Linked DNA regions of Niabella yanshanensis. The protein of the gene in region 1 interacts with the protein of each later gene in a pairwise test. Links are inferred from orthologs where the notes say so. Each region holds a gene or a part of one and is shown on either strand. Other genes may lie near its edges.

Region 1 (7,558 bases):
TTGCAGGAACCGTTTCGACAGATGAAGACCTGGCGTTTCATTTTAATCTGAAGCATGATTCTACAGGGTATGCACAATCTGCCAGCCTGAAGAATCCCCTGGATAGTGGCGCTACCGTAAACCTGAAAGAAGCGGAAAGATTGTATCTGGTAAATTGCGGTATTTGTCATGGTGCTGCATTGGATGGTAATGGTCCTCTTTTCAAAGGAGGCGAAGGTCCTTACTCTGCAAAGCCAGCCACTTTAGTAGGCGATGCGGTTTACGAGGCAATGGCACCCGGTACTATGTTTTACTCTATTACTTATGGCAAGGGGCAAATGGGTAGCTATGCGTCTCAGCTTACGCCTAAGGAGCGCTGGGAAGTGGTAGCCTATATCAAATCGAAGCAGAAGAAAGCGGCGCCGGCAGCGGCCCCTGCTGCAGCTGCACCTGTAGATAGCACAGCAACGGCAAAGAAATAATTTATTTGAACTTATTTAATAAAGATCAGGAATGTCAACAGTAGAAAAATTTTTACCTACAAAAAAGTATAACACTATCGCTTATGTGTTAATGGCCGTAGGTTTGGTAGCGACTATTGCGCTGTATATTTCAACGCATGGCGCAACCGGCAGTGAGGAAGAAGTACACAGAAGCCACGCTCGCTTCTGGGCAAGCCTGTTACAGAATAGCGTTTACTTTTTGCTGGTGGTGAATGCTGCCATGTTCTTTATGTGCGCCACTACATTAGCATGGGGTGGATGGCAAATTGGCTTTTCAAGGGTTACAGAAGCTGTTTCTTCAGCAGTACCTGTAATTGGTGTTATCGCCGGCATTATTTTGCTATCTATTGTTTTTGGTGATAACCATACCATTTATCACTGGACGGATACAGAGCATGTGAAGCACGACAAGATCCTGAACTTTAAAAAGGGATTCCTGAACAAGGGTTTTTATGTGACAGTAACTGTTTTAACCATTGTGTTCTGGTCTTTCCTGGGTTGGAAAATGAGACAACGTTCCCGCAGTTTAGATACTAACCCACCCGCAACAGTAGAATCAAAAAAGAAATTCATCTGGGACAATACCGTGATGGCCGCTTTATACTTAGTTGTATTTGCCTTAACTATTATGTCATCCTTACCATGGTTATGGTTAATGAGCATCGATGCGCATTGGTTCAGTACCATGTATAGCTGGTATACTTTTGCAAGCACTTTTGTTGCCGGTATCGCCCTGATCGCTCTTTATGTAGTATTTCTTAAAAATAACGGCTTATTGCCCGCCGTAAACCAAGAGCATTTACACGACTTGGGTAAGTTTATGTTCGCGTTTTCTATCTTCTGGACTTACCTGTGGTTTTCACAGTTCATGTTGATCTGGTATAGTAACCAGCCTGAGGAAACTATTTATTTTGTAAACAGGATTGGTAACAGCGCCAGACAAAGTCCTTATTCCGGTATCTTCTGGTTTATGCTGATTATCAACTTTGTTGCTCCGATACTTATTTTCATGAGCCGCGACTCCAAGCGTAACTATACTATTGTAACATTTGTGGCAATCATTATCATCTTTGGCCACTGGCTGGATTTTTACCAAATGGTATTCCCGGCAGTATCGCCCGATAAGGTTCCGTCTATTATTTTCGATATGGGTATTGCCATGTTCTTTGTAGGATTGATTATGTTGCTGGTGGCACGTACATTGAGTAAATATCCGTTGACAGTAAAAAATCACCCTTTTGCGAAAGAGAGTGTTATTCACCATACTTAATAAACGTAGAGCGGTTAAAAGAATAGTTGAGATATATTCATCAGTAGTGCGTCCTAAGGACTCTTTCGGAGACGCAACCAGGTTGAAAGAAGCACTAAAGCTGATCACAAAAAATAAGATATAACATAACAGAACAATACATCGTATGCATACTTTTTTACTAATAACGATTTTATTATTGGGATTCATTATCACCTTTCAGATTGCAAGGGCGACTGAATTTGTATCAATAGTACAAGGGGAGGAGAGAACCAGAAAGCAGTCTAACAGGATCAATGCATTTTTGTTGTTAGTGTTTCTGATCGTGGGTCTTTTTGGTGTGTATTGGGCGCATCATACCCTGGCTGATAAAACCTTAGGGTTTGACAGCTCTGCTTCTGACCACGGTATCAAGGTAGACAGGATGTTGAAATACACCCTTATTGCTACAGGTATTGTATTTGTATTAACGCAGGTATTATTGTTCTGGTATTCTTTTAAATACCAGGAGAGAGAAAATCAGAAAGCATACTATTTCCCGCATAACAATAAGTTGGAGATGATCTGGACGGTGGTTCCTGCTATTGTTTTAACAGTATTAATCTCATTTGGTTTAGTGTATTGGTTCCAGATTACCGGTGCCGCTCCTGAAAATGCAGCTACAGTAGAAATTACCGGCAGCCAGTTTAAATGGGAGTTCCGTTACCCCGGTAAAGATGGTGTTTTAGGTAAAAAGAACTATAAATTTATTGACGAGAGCAATGACAACTCTTTAGGTTTGATCTGGGATGACGCAGCTACCCACGATGATATTGTGTCGGGTGGTCCTTTACACCTGGTAGTAAACAAGCCTGTAAGATTGGTAATTGGCGCTAAGGATGTGATTCACAGCGTAGGTTTGCCACATTTCCGCCTGAAGATGGATGCGGTACCAGGAACGCCTACTACCTTGTGGTTTACTCCCATTAAAACCACCAAAGAGATGATCAAAGAAACAGGCCAGGAAAATTTTGTATTTGAAATTGCCTGCGACCAGATGTGTGGTGCCGGACATACAGGTATGCGTGGAGAAATTATTGTAGAAACCCAGGAAGAATACGATCAGTGGATGGCAAGCCAGAAAGCACAATACCAGACTGCAGTGGTAGAAAAAGAAGCTCCTGCCGCTCCAGCTGCTGCTCCCAAAGATTCTTCCGCAGCGAAACCGGCAGATAGTACCGCCGCAGCTGCAAAACCAGATTCAGCGACTACAAAATAATTTGATATACCTTTAGATCGATATTAAAGACGAAATTTTTTATGAGCGATATTTTACATACCCACCAGGAAACAGCAAGCCACGGTCACCATGCAGATGATCATCATCATGTGCATGCGCATCACAAAGAGACTTTTATTTCAAAGTATATTTTTAGCATGGATCATAAAATGATTGCTAAACAGTTCCTTATTACAGGTATTGTTTGGGCGATCATCGGTGGTTTGTTTTCGGTATTGTTCAGGTTACAATTAGGTTTTCCTGAAGAAAGCTTCCCTATCCTGGAAACTTTTTTTGGAAAGTGGGCTGAGGGTGGAAGATTAAGACCTGAGTTTTATTATGCGTTAACTACGATGCATGGTACCGTACTCGTATTCTTCGTATTAACGGCTGGTTTGAGTGGAACCTTTGCCAACCTGCTGATTCCATTGCAGGTAGGTGCAAGAGATATGGCATCTCCAATGATGAACATGCTGTCTTACTGGTTCTTCTTCGGTGGTAGTATTGTAATGCTCGCTTCTTTGTTCATTCAAACAGGACCTGCTTCAGGTGGCTGGACAATCTATCCTCCGTTGAGCGCACTAGGCCAGGCTTCAGAAGGTTCTAAAGCCGGTATGGACTACTGGATTATTGGTATGGCATTGTTTATTATCTCCCAGCTTTTGGGTGGTTTGAACTATATCGCAACTATATTGAACATGCGCACCAAAGGTATGAGTATGACAAGGGTGCCTCTAACAATATGGGCGCTTCTGTTTACTGCTGTTCTGGGCGTACTGTCATTCCCTGTATTATTATCGGGTGTGGTATTATTGATCTTTGATCGTCACCTGGGTACCAGCTTCTACCTCAGCGATATTTATATTGCCGGACAAGCTTTGGCTAACGAAGGTGGTAGTGCCATTCTGTTCCAGCACTTATTCTGGTTCTTAGGACACCCCGAGGTATATATCATCATCTTGCCTACCATGGGTATCGTATCGGAGGTAATGTCAGTAAATGCCCGCAAACCTATCTTTGGTTATATGGCGATGGTGTTCTCTATGTTTGCAATTTGCGTACTGGCCTTCCTCGTATGGGCGCACCACATGTTCGTCACGGGTCTGAATCCTTTCCTGGGGTCGGTATTCGTATTACTGACGCTTTTAATTGCTGTTCCTTCAGCTATCAAAGTATTTAACTGGTTAACTACTTTGTGGCGCGGTAATATCAGGTTTACACCTGCGATGCTTTTCGCAATTGGTTTTGTTAGCTTGTTTATTTCAGGTGGTTTAACCGGTATTTTCCTGGGTAACTCTACCATCGATATTCACTTGCATGATACCATGTTTGTAATTGCCCACTTCCACATTGTAATGGGTGTGTCTGCATTCTTTGGTATGTTCTGTGGTATTTATCACTGGTTTCCAAAGATGTTTGGCCGCTACATGAACAATACTTTAGGTTATATTCACTTCTGGGTAACGCTGATAGGCGCCTACCTGATCTTCTGGCCTATGCACTACCAGGGTTTTGCCGGTATGCCAAGAAGGTATCTGGATAAAAGCAGCTGGGTTAGCTTTAGTCAGTTTCACGGTTTGGATGCGATGATCACTGTTGTTACCGTTTTAGTATTCGCCGTTCAGCTGATGTTCGTATTCAACTATTTTTATTCTATCTATAAAGGAAGAAGAGTAAGATCTCTGAATCCATGGGGTGCAACTACATTAGAGTGGACTACACCTATCCGTCCGGGGCACGGTAACTGGGATGGTGAGATTCCTGAAGTTCACCGTTGGGCGTATGACTACGGTAAAGATGGAAGAGATTTCATTCCTCAGACTGAGCCTATAGGAGAAAAAGAGAGTTCGCATTAGAATAGAGCTAGTCAATGGTCAATAGTCAATGGTCGATGGACTTTAGCCTAATGGCCATTAACAATGAACCATGAACAATTTGAAACAGGAAGGAGCCGGCTTTAAAGATTATATACAGCTTGTAAAGCCCTCTTTAAGTATAATGGTGGTATTTAGCAGTGTAATCAGTTACCTGCTCGTACCCGGTGTGTTGATAGACTGGTGGCGGATCGTTTTGCTCTTTGCAGGTGGGATGTTGGTTACGGGTAGTGCCAACACCATCAATATGGTGGTTGAGAGGGATACCGACGCGTTAATGAAACGTACGGCTAAAAGACCCATTGCCAGCGGACGTATAACGCCCGAACAGGGTTGGGGATTTGCTGTACTGACCGGAGCTTTAGGAGTATTTATCTTAGGTTATTATTTTAACTGGACGGCGGCAGCATTGGCGGCATTCAGTTTGTTTTTATACGCCTTTGTTTATACGCCTTTAAAAAAGGTAAATTCCATTGCAGTATTGGTTGGTGCCGTGCCGGGGGCGCTTCCCTGCCTAATAGGATGGGTAGCCGGGTTTGTACCGGGCCAGGATATAGATTGGGTTGGTGGCGCGGTGATGTTTGGTATCCAGTTTTTGTGGCAGTTTCCTCATTTCTGGGCTATTGCCTGGGTTGCCCACAAAGATTACAGTGAGGCTGGGTTTAAATTACTACCCAGTGATAAAGGACCTACCAAGTTTACAGCGTTGCAAACATTGGTTTATTCCCTGTTATTGGTACCCATCACAGTGGCTCCTTTCTTTACAGGTATCAGCAGCACGGCAGGTGTGAAAGGAATAATAGCATTGGCGCTGATTATTATTGCCAATCTTTTTATGATTATGAGATGCGTGACTTTGTATAGCAAGATGGATGTGAAGAGCGCCAGAAACGTAATGTTTGGAAGCTATATGTATTTACCGGTGGTGTTACTGGCCTTATTATTGGCAAAGGTTTAGTATATATAAATTGTATTAAAAAAATGAATGTGGATATAGTGAGCAACGAGCAACATAAGCGAGTGCATCCTCATAAATTTACTTTATGGGTAGCCATAGCAAGTATCATTATGATGTTTGCGGGTCTTACAAGTGCTTTCATTGTAAAAAGCAATCTTACTGGTTGGAGAACGATTGAACTACCCAATATTTTTTGGATTTCTACGGTTGTTATCCTGGCCAGTAGCGTAACCATGCAAATGGCGATTAAAGCATTTAAAGCCAGGGAAATGCAGCGTTATCGGTCCCTGATGGGAGTGACCGTAATTTTGGGGCTGGCTTTTGTAGTTTGCCAGGTTATTGGATTTGGTGAACTATGGGATCAGAATATCCGGTTTAAAGGATCATCGGGTGCCGGCCAGTTCTTTTATGCGATTGCAGGTTTACACGGTTTGCACGTATTGGGAGGGGTTGTAGCATTGATTGTGATGGTGGTAAGGTCTTTAATAGGAAAAACCAAATTGTATAGTGCTGTTCCTGCAGAAGTAATGGGCATGTACTGGCACTTTGTAGACCTTTTGTGGTTGTATTTATTAATATTTTTTATAATTGTTGGATAAAATTTTTTCTAAGGAATGGCACACGAAGCAACAGTAAACACACATCGTACCAAATGGTGGAGCGGGGGAAAAAGCCCTTTTAATATCGAGTACGGAAAAGTGATGATGTGGTATTTTTTAATGAGCGATGCCTTTACGTTCGGCGCGTTCCTTATTTCTTATGGTACCACCCGGTTTAGCCAGAACTTCTGGCCCGATCCGAATGTGGTATTTAACGCCCTGCCAGGTGCCGGCCATGCCAACCTGCCATTGGTGTTCGTAAGTATCATGACCTTTATCCTGATTATCAGCTCCGTTACCATGGTGTTAGCGGTGCACGCGGGACATAACCGCAACAAAGCTGATGTACAAAAGTGGTTGTTGTGGACCATTGTAGGTGGTTTGGCGTTTTTAGGTTGCCAGGCTTTAGAGTGGCATCACCTGTTGACTGCCGAGCACGCTACATTAGTTGATGGTAAAATTGAATTGATCAGCCAGACTACCCGTCACAATCCATGGGGAAACCTGGTGCATGGCCCTGAAGTTACGGCAGCGTTACAAAATTCTTCTATTGAAACTTTAGCCACTTTGGTAGGTGAGCATCATTTATCCCCGGCATCCCATGCAGAATTATTGACCACGCCTAAAGATCAGCTGGTACAATTGATCAGTAACAGTGACGCGGTTCATATCCGTGAAAAAGGTCCTGTAGCATTCGGTGGTTTCTTTTATGGCATTACTGGTTTCCACGGTTTCCACGTATTTAGTGGTGTGATAATTAATATTGTAATGTTGTTAATGACCAGAGGAAACGTGTTTGAAAACAAAGGGCATTACCTGATGATCGAGAAGGCTGGTTTGTACTGGCACTTTGTAGACCTGGTTTGGGTATTCGTGTTCCTGTGTTTCTATCTGATATAAGGGTTTAGACAGTAGTTTATAGTATTAAGAGTATTAAGAGTTTTAGAATAAAATAAGTTATGAGTAATCATTACGATCCTACAAAAGATATTTCTCCTTCAGCGGCTTATCCCGAGGTAACCGTGTCTCATCATCATTCTGACGATGCAACGTTTAAAAAGAAGGTGTGGAAGACAACAATGATATTGTCTGTTATTACGATCATTGAGCTGGCTATTGGCTTTCTGATTTATTTCCT
Region 2 (7,488 bases), 1.3 Mb from region 1 along the record:
CTGCAGGCGTTGGCGCTGCACCACCAGGAGCCGCCGCGGGCATGGGCTACTTTTCTACCATTGTCGCGTGGCAGGGAGCCCGAGCAAAATTCAAACACATTGCCCAGCACATCATAAAGCCCCAGCGGGTTGGGTTTGAAGCTAGCCACGGGAGCTGTATAAAGAAATCCATCAGTATGATCGGGTTGCAGGTGATCGTAGCCATGCCAGATATTGGCGTAGCGCCGGATATTGGTTTTGGTTACTTTTCTGAAATATTTGGAAGGAGTGCCGGCTGTTGCCGCAATTTCCCATTCTTCCAATGTAGGCAGTCTTACACCAGCCCATTTGCAATAGGCCAGGGCGTCGTTAAAGCTAATGCAGGTTACCGGGTGATCCATTTTCTTTTCAATACCTCCCCGCATTATTCCATTTGGATAACGCCAATAGGCTGTACTGTCGGTGAGCCACCTGAATTCTTTCAGGCCCGGCTCAAAAACGAGTGCATTTTTATACCGCTCTGCTTCAGTGATGTAACCGGTGGCCTGTACGAATTTTTCAAATGCACTGTTGGTTAGCTCATGGGCCGCTATATAAAAAGAGTTGATACTTATTTTCCTTAACGGATTTTGCGTGTGATTTTTTTGACCTACCTGGTAAGTGCCACCGGGTACGCAAACGAACAGGCTATCCTGGCTGAATAGCGTTGGCGAATAACTGATTGAGTTTATCAGCGTTAATAGAATATACCGTTTAATTGGTTGGAGCATCCGGCTTCTTTGAATGGAAGTAGGCCTGCGCCCGCTGTAGGGTCAACGCTTCGTTCGCCTTATTAAACGTCATGGATGATTCATAGTTATCTGCTACCCCATATAAATTTTTGTAGGATTGTGATTTAACGAAATCAGCATAGTTGCCTTTTTTCATCAACAACATCAGTGTCGTTAAAACGTCTTTGTCCTTTTTATTTTTTTTGTAATAGGAGATCAGGAAAGGGATCATTTCCCAGGCGTTGATCTCTACAAGCGCGTCTTTGTAATTCACACCCATTCGTTTACTTCGGGTAACAGATTCTTTGATGATAGCCATGACCGAGTCCCGGTTTTTTTCAAGGAATTCCAGTTGCCGGTTGCTCCAGGTTTCCTCATTCATCCAGGATATCAGGTAGCCGAATATTTTTTGATCTTCCTTAGCCTGGGGAACAAAGATGGCGCAGTTTTGAGCGTACATTTCGGGATGTATCATCGCGTAGGTAAACTTCTCCCGGAGAGACAGTGCATCGTAGTCTTTTGTGGAGAGCGGGCTGATGCCCATATCAGAATTATCCTCGTCTGATTGAGGTTTGATTTTGCTGATCAGCGCTTTTATTTTTGGAAGACCATAGGGGGGTACTGATGGCTGGGCACGGAACTCCCGATAGGCGTCCATCTGCGAATAGGCGGGTGTATTAACAGCCAGAAAAGCAATTGTCAATAACAAAATATATCTCATAATATCTTATTTAAACCAGGTAAGCAAATAGCGCGTTGTCCTTATTCAGCTCTTTATACTGAACATTATACTGGTTCATTCTTTCCATCAGGCTATAGTAATCAATTTTTGCTTTTAGCTCAATACCTACCAATGCAGGCCCGCTTTCCTTATTGGTTTTTTGCATGTATTCGAAGCGGGTGATATCGTCATCAGGCCCCAATACATTGCTTACAAAATTCTTTAATGCGCCTGGGCGTTGCGCAAAATCGATCAGGAAATAATGTTTTAGTCCTTCATACTGAAGGCTGCGTTCTTTGATCTCCTGCATGCGGTCGATATCATTATTGCTTCCACTGACAATGCAAACTACATTTTTGCCTTTAATGCTATCTTTCATCAGGCCAAGCGCAGCAATGGATAAAGCTCCTGCAGGTTCTACGACGATTGCGTCTTTATTGTACAGCTCCAGTATGGTGGTGCATATTTTTCCTTCCGGTACCAGAACAACTTTATCCAATACTTCTTTACACATGCTAAAAGTCAGGTCGCCTACTTTTTTAACGGCAGCGCCGTCCACGAACCTGTCGATACTGCCAAGTTCTACCGGATGCCCCGCACTTAGCGCTTCCGTCATGGAAGGCGCTCCCTCCGGTTCGGTGCCTATTATTTGCGTTGAAGGGCTGGCCAGCCGTACGAAGTTTCCAACACCCGCGCATAAACCGCCTCCGCCAATGGGGAGTATTACATAATCGATATGATCTAATTGTTCGCTGATCTCCAGTGCTACCGTAGCCTGTCCTTCGATTACTTTCATATCATCAAACGGGTGAACGAAGGTCATGTTGTTTTGTGCGGTAAATCTCTTGGCAGCATTAGCGCAATCGTCATAGGTGTCGCCGGTTAAAATAACTTCGATATTGGTTTCGCCAAACATTTTTGTTTGGGTTATTTTTTGTTTGGGTGTAATGGAAGGCATAAAAATAGTGCCTTTAATATTCAATGCTTTGCAGCTGTAGGCAAAACCCTGTGCATGGTTGCCCGCACTGGCGCATACAACGCCTCCTTCCAGTTCTTCCGGGGAGAGGCTCCTCATCATGTTATAAGCACCCCGTAATTTATAAGAGCGTACTACCTGGAGGTCCTCCCTTTTTAAATAGATATTCGCTCCAAACTGTTTGCTTAATGTTGCGTTTAACTGCAAAGGGGTTTTCGATACCACTTGCTTTAACCTGCTTGCAGCTTCCTGCACTGATTCAACGGATAGGGTACTATGAAATGACATGTTGATTGATTCTGAATCTTCAAATTTACAAGGATTTTTCGGGCTATTATCAACAGGGCGCCGATCTCTTTTTGACGGGAACTATTTCTTTATTAAGTTAGCAAGATCGATATACAACTTTTGTTCATGAGCTTACGCAATAAACACACTGCATCTCCTGTAAATATATTTACCGTGATGACCAACCTGGCCAGGCAGGAAAATGCCTATAACCTGTCGCAGGGATTACCGGACTACCCGATAGCTTCTGAGTTAAGTGAGTTATTGCGGGAGGCCGTTACGGAGGGCTTTAATCAATATGCGCCCATGCAGGGACTGGTTCCGTTAAGAGAAAATATATCCTGCACTTTGAATGACCGGTATAACACCGGTTTTTGTTCACCGGATACAGTTACCATAACACCCGGCGCTACCTACGGTATTTACACAGCGTTTGCCGCGATTATTGAAAAAGGTGATGAAGTTATTTATCTCGAACCAGCTTTTGATTGTTATCTGCCGGCTATTGAGATTAATGGAGGTGTTCCCGTGAGCGTTACCCTTGAAAGTCACAATAATTTTGCTATCGACTGGGAAAAGATACAAAATGCGATCAGTGCTAAAACAAAAGCTGTTCTCATTAACACACCGCATAATCCTACGGGTTATGTATGGAGTCAAAATGACTGGGACCAGCTGGCCGCTATTATAGATGGAAGAGATATTTATGTAGTATCGGATGAAGTGTACGACAGTATTGTGTTTGACGGGCAGCGGCATATCCCCGGATTTTTACAGCCTTTATTCAACGACAAGATTATTTCGATCTATTCCTTTGGAAAGGCTTTCCATATCACCGGGTGGAAAGTAGGCTATTGTGTTGCGTCGAAAGCCATTACAGAGGCGTTCCGCTCTATACATCAGTATCTTACTTTCAGTGTTAATACGCCTGCTCAATATGCGCTGGCGAAATACCTGGAGCTATATGATGCCGGGGAAGCGGGGCGTACTTTGCAAGTCAAAAGAAATCTTTTAATTGATGGATTAAAACCTTCACCATTAAGACCGCTGGCGACCAGTGCGGGTACTTATTTTCAGCTATATGACTATTCTGCTATAAGTGATTTAAATGATGTTGAGTTTGCCCAATGGCTGACCACAGAGCATAAAGTAGCGACGATACCTTTGAGCGCTTTCTATAAAACGCTGCAGAAAGACCGGATCGTGAGGTTTTGCTTTGCCAAAAAAGATGAGGTGATAGAAACAGCCACGTCCATCCTGCGGCATATTCGTTAAAGCTCAATGGTTGTAGTATTGATACTTTTCTTTATGAATTAGTATTATATTTAAGCAGCTAATTACTTCAATATGAGAAATACGATGCTAATTTGCCTGCTTTGTATCATCTTAATTTGCTGTTCTAAGAAAGAAGAAATAAACAACGATGACATGCCCCCGGGATATTCCGGCATGGTTACAAGTGAAGATCGCTGCTATACAGAAAGAAGAACATAGTCAATTATATGTTGTAAGCGAGTACCGGATCAGCGGAGAACATTTTATAACATTACAAAACCCGTTAACTCATGCATGCCTTGTGAATTATATGATGTAAAAGGAATACGGTCCAATATTGCGTTGAACGAACAAACAGAAGTGAAACCGGTAAGGGTAATATGGCCCGTTACGCCTTAGAAAGGAACAGGTTTTTAAATTCCGGGAACTTTTTTACCGTTTTTTAAAACCAGTTTATGAGTAATTGATGAGGGTAGTTGTGTTTCAAAATGACCTACATAAATAATAGTTACACCATTTTTACTGATCTCATCTACCAGTTTATTAAAGTACTGTGTTTGTTGTTGATCCAGGCCCTGGCAGGGTTCATCCAAGACCAATAGTTGCGGATTTTTGATAATGGTGCGGCCCAGTAATGCCAGTCTTTGTTTGCCCAATGGCTGGGTACTTAATAGTTCGTTTTTAACATCCTGCAGATCCAGGAACTGAAGTAGCTCCTCTAACTGTTGCTTTTGGGTATAGCGCAGTTGCCTGTACAAACCATTACTGTCAAAGAAACCGGAGGCTAAACTTTGCAGGACAGTAGCATTGGCATCAAAATACCAGTGCATTTCGGGAGATATCATCCCGATCCGTCTTTTGATATCCCATATGCTTTCACCGCCACCACGTTGCACACCAAAGAGTTTAATATCGTTAGCATAGGCCTGTGGATGGTCTCCTGTAATTAAACTGAGGAGTGTAGATTTACCGGAACCATTGTGGCCTTGCAATAACCAGCGTTCACCGGCATTCACCTCCCAGTCAACACCAGATAATACTTCTTTCTGATCGTACCTCACACGGATGTTTTTCATAGAAATAATGTTGTGCGAAGTATATTGAGGACGCTGCAGCAGAAAGGAAGGGAGGGGCTTCAGCTCCTTTTCATGTAAATTCAGTGGCGTATTGCTATTTATAAGTGTTCCATCCTTCATAAAGATGGCGCGGTTAATGCTATCAGGCAGTTCTGTATCATTGCTGATAAGGGTTAATGTACCTCCTTTTTCAACATAATTATTGAGTACCTGGTTAAGGTGCGCACGCGCTTTAACATCAAGCCCGGTATAGGGCTGATCGATGATTAATAGCTGCGGACTTAGCCATAAGGCTTTGATCAATTGCAATTTTTTATGCTCGCCGCTGGAGATTTCAAAGAGCTGTTCGTCCAGCACTTTTGCGTAACTAAACGTAGTGATCAGTTCGTTTAATGCAGCAATATCTAATGAGTGTTCCTTTCCATATAATTCCAGCTCACGGGCAATAGTAACCGTATCTCTTTTCTGCTGGTGATTGTAGCGTTGCTGGTAATAAAAGTTTCTGTCGCCTTCAAGATTTGTAAACCGGTACCAGCTTTCCACGAAATGCACGGCGGGTTTGAGCGCTGAGGCCGGTGAGAGGTGAATGTTTAGTTCTCCTGTATATTTTACCAGCCCTGCAATGACCTTCCCCAGCGTGGTTTTGCCGCTTCCGCTTTCACCTCTAATTACATAATTTTCCCCGGGTTGTATGGAAAGGGAAATATTGTGTAAGACGTTTTTTGCCTCGTACCGGGCGGAAAGGTTTTTTATATCTACAATCATACAGTTAAGAATAAAATGATCTGATCAAAAAAGACCCGACAGGTGTAAGCCTGTCAGGTCTGCATAAGGTTAAAATGATATTTACTAGTTCAATAACAGGATTAAGCGGTTTTAATGGCTTTCATCGCCGTCATTGCTTTACGCAATACAGTACCTACTTGTTCTACTTCGTGAGAACGGATGGCTTCGTTTATTTCAACCAGCTCATGGTTATCAACAGATCCGTCTTTGCCTTCGTTGAAATTTTTACCTACCAAATCGGTATCTACTGTTTTCATGAAATCGGCCAGTAATGGCTTACAAGCCTGATCGAATAAATAACAACCGTACTCTGCAGTGTCAGAAATGACGCGGTTCATTTCAAACAGTTTTTTACGTGCGATGGTATTGGCGATCAAAGGCGTTTCATGCAATGATTCGTAGTAAGCAGATTCCGGCTTAATGCCCGCTTCAACCATTGTTTCAAAAGCTAATTCTACACCGGCTTTGATAAAAGCAACCATCAGTGTGTAGTTGTCGAAATATTCCTGTTCGCTGATTTTTATATCACCGGCAGGCGTTTTTTCAAAGGCAGTTTCGCCAGTTTCTGCTCTCCATTTCAACAGGTTGGCATCGCCATTGGCCCAGTCTTCCATCATAACACGGCTAAACTCGCCGCTCATAATATCGTCCTGGTGCTTTTGGAATAAAGGACGCATGATGGTTTTTAATTCTTCCGCAACTTTGAATGCCTTAATTTTAGCAGGATTGCTTAAACGGTCCATCATACCTGTAACACCGCCATGCTTTAAAGCTTCAGTAGTAACTTCTACACCATATTGAACCAGTTTGGAAGCATAACCAGGGTCGATTCCTTTCTCCACCATTTTGTCGAAAGAAAGGATAGAGCCGGTTTGCAGTAAACCACAAAGAATGGTTTGCTCGCCCATTAAGTCTGATTTTACTTCAGCAACAAAAGAGGATCTTAAAACGCCTGCACGATGTCCGCCTGTACCTACGCAATAAGCTTTTGCCCAATCCAAACCTTTTCCTTCCGGGTCGTTCTCTGGGTGTACTGCTATCAGGGTAGGAACACCGAAGCCACGCAGGTATTCTGCTCTTACTTCGCTACCCGGACTTTTAGGAGCCACCATGATAACGGTTAAGTCTTTACGGATCTGCATGCCTTCTTCAACAATATTGAAACCATGCGAGTATGATAAAGTAGCGCCTTGTTTCATCAGCGGCATTACTGCGTTAATAACGCTTGTGTGTTGCTTATCGGGAGTTAAGTTTATTACCAGGTCAGCAGTTGGAATTAATTCTTCGTAAGTACCTACTTTGAAGTTATTGTCGGTCGCATTTTTCCAGCTGGCTCTTTTTTCTTCGATTGCTTCTTTACGTAACGCGTAGGAAACATCCAAACCGCTATCTCTCAGGTTTAATCCCTGGTTGAGGCCTTGAGCACCACAACCCACAATTACCACTTTTTTACCTTTCAATGCATCAACGCCGTCTAAAAATTCGTCGTTGCTCATAAATTCGCAAACACCCAGTTGGTTTAGTTGCTCTCTGAGAGGTAGTGTGTTAAAGTAATTTGCCATTGTTTATTGTTGTTTTTGTTTTTTACTTTTTAGTAAGATTTATTATCTGTTTTAA

What was found. Proteins that work in one complex are often made in the same cells at the same time.
Region 2: the proteins of U0035_RS12820 (region 1) and U0035_RS18175 interact in binary tests that used the Escherichia coli proteins (3 or more experiments, as listed by UniProt). The link is inferred for Niabella yanshanensis from one-to-one orthologs.

What each region holds. Positions count from the first base shown.
Region 1 is NZ_CP139960.1:3,074,110-3,081,667, reverse strand. The notes cover bases 2,522-5,437. They hold U0035_RS12820 (cytochrome c oxidase subunit I), read left to right. Parts: upstream 2,522-3,030; coding sequence 3,031-4,845; downstream 4,846-5,437. Other genes in these bases: cyoE (heme o synthase), read left to right, coding at 4,916-5,437; U0035_RS12825 (cytochrome c oxidase subunit II), read left to right, coding at 2,522-2,989. Also shown: U0035_RS12835 (c-type cytochrome), read left to right, coding at 1-461; U0035_RS12830 (quinol:cytochrome C oxidoreductase), read left to right, coding at 493-1,752; more of U0035_RS12825, read left to right, coding at 1,898-2,521; more of cyoE, read left to right, coding at 5,438-5,821; U0035_RS12810 (cytochrome c oxidase subunit 3), read left to right, coding at 5,845-6,420; U0035_RS12805 (cytochrome c oxidase subunit 3), read left to right, coding at 6,436-7,320; U0035_RS12800 (cytochrome C oxidase subunit IV family protein), read left to right, coding at 7,380-7,558. UniProt on the Escherichia coli protein: Cytochrome bo(3) ubiquinol oxidase is the terminal enzyme in the aerobic respiratory chain of E.coli that predominates when cells are grown at high aeration.
Region 2 is NZ_CP139960.1:4,358,110-4,365,597, forward strand. What follows is about bases 1,980-4,934. They hold U0035_RS18175 (methionine aminotransferase), read left to right. Parts: upstream 1,980-2,860; coding sequence 2,861-4,009; downstream 4,010-4,934. Other genes in these bases: ilvA (threonine ammonia-lyase IlvA), read right to left, coding at 1,980-2,734; U0035_RS18180 (ATP-binding cassette domain-containing protein), read right to left, coding at 4,423-4,934. In the rest of the region: U0035_RS18160 (SUMF1/EgtB/PvdO family nonheme iron enzyme), read right to left, coding at 1-749; U0035_RS18165 (hypothetical protein), read right to left, coding at 733-1,470; more of ilvA, read right to left, coding at 1,481-1,979; more of U0035_RS18180, read right to left, coding at 4,935-5,850; ilvC (ketol-acid reductoisomerase), read right to left, coding at 5,952-7,433; U0035_RS18190 (DinB family protein), read right to left, coding at 7,485-7,488. UniProt on the Escherichia coli protein: Shows aminotransferase activity with methionine and histidine as substrates, and to a lesser extent also with phenylalanine.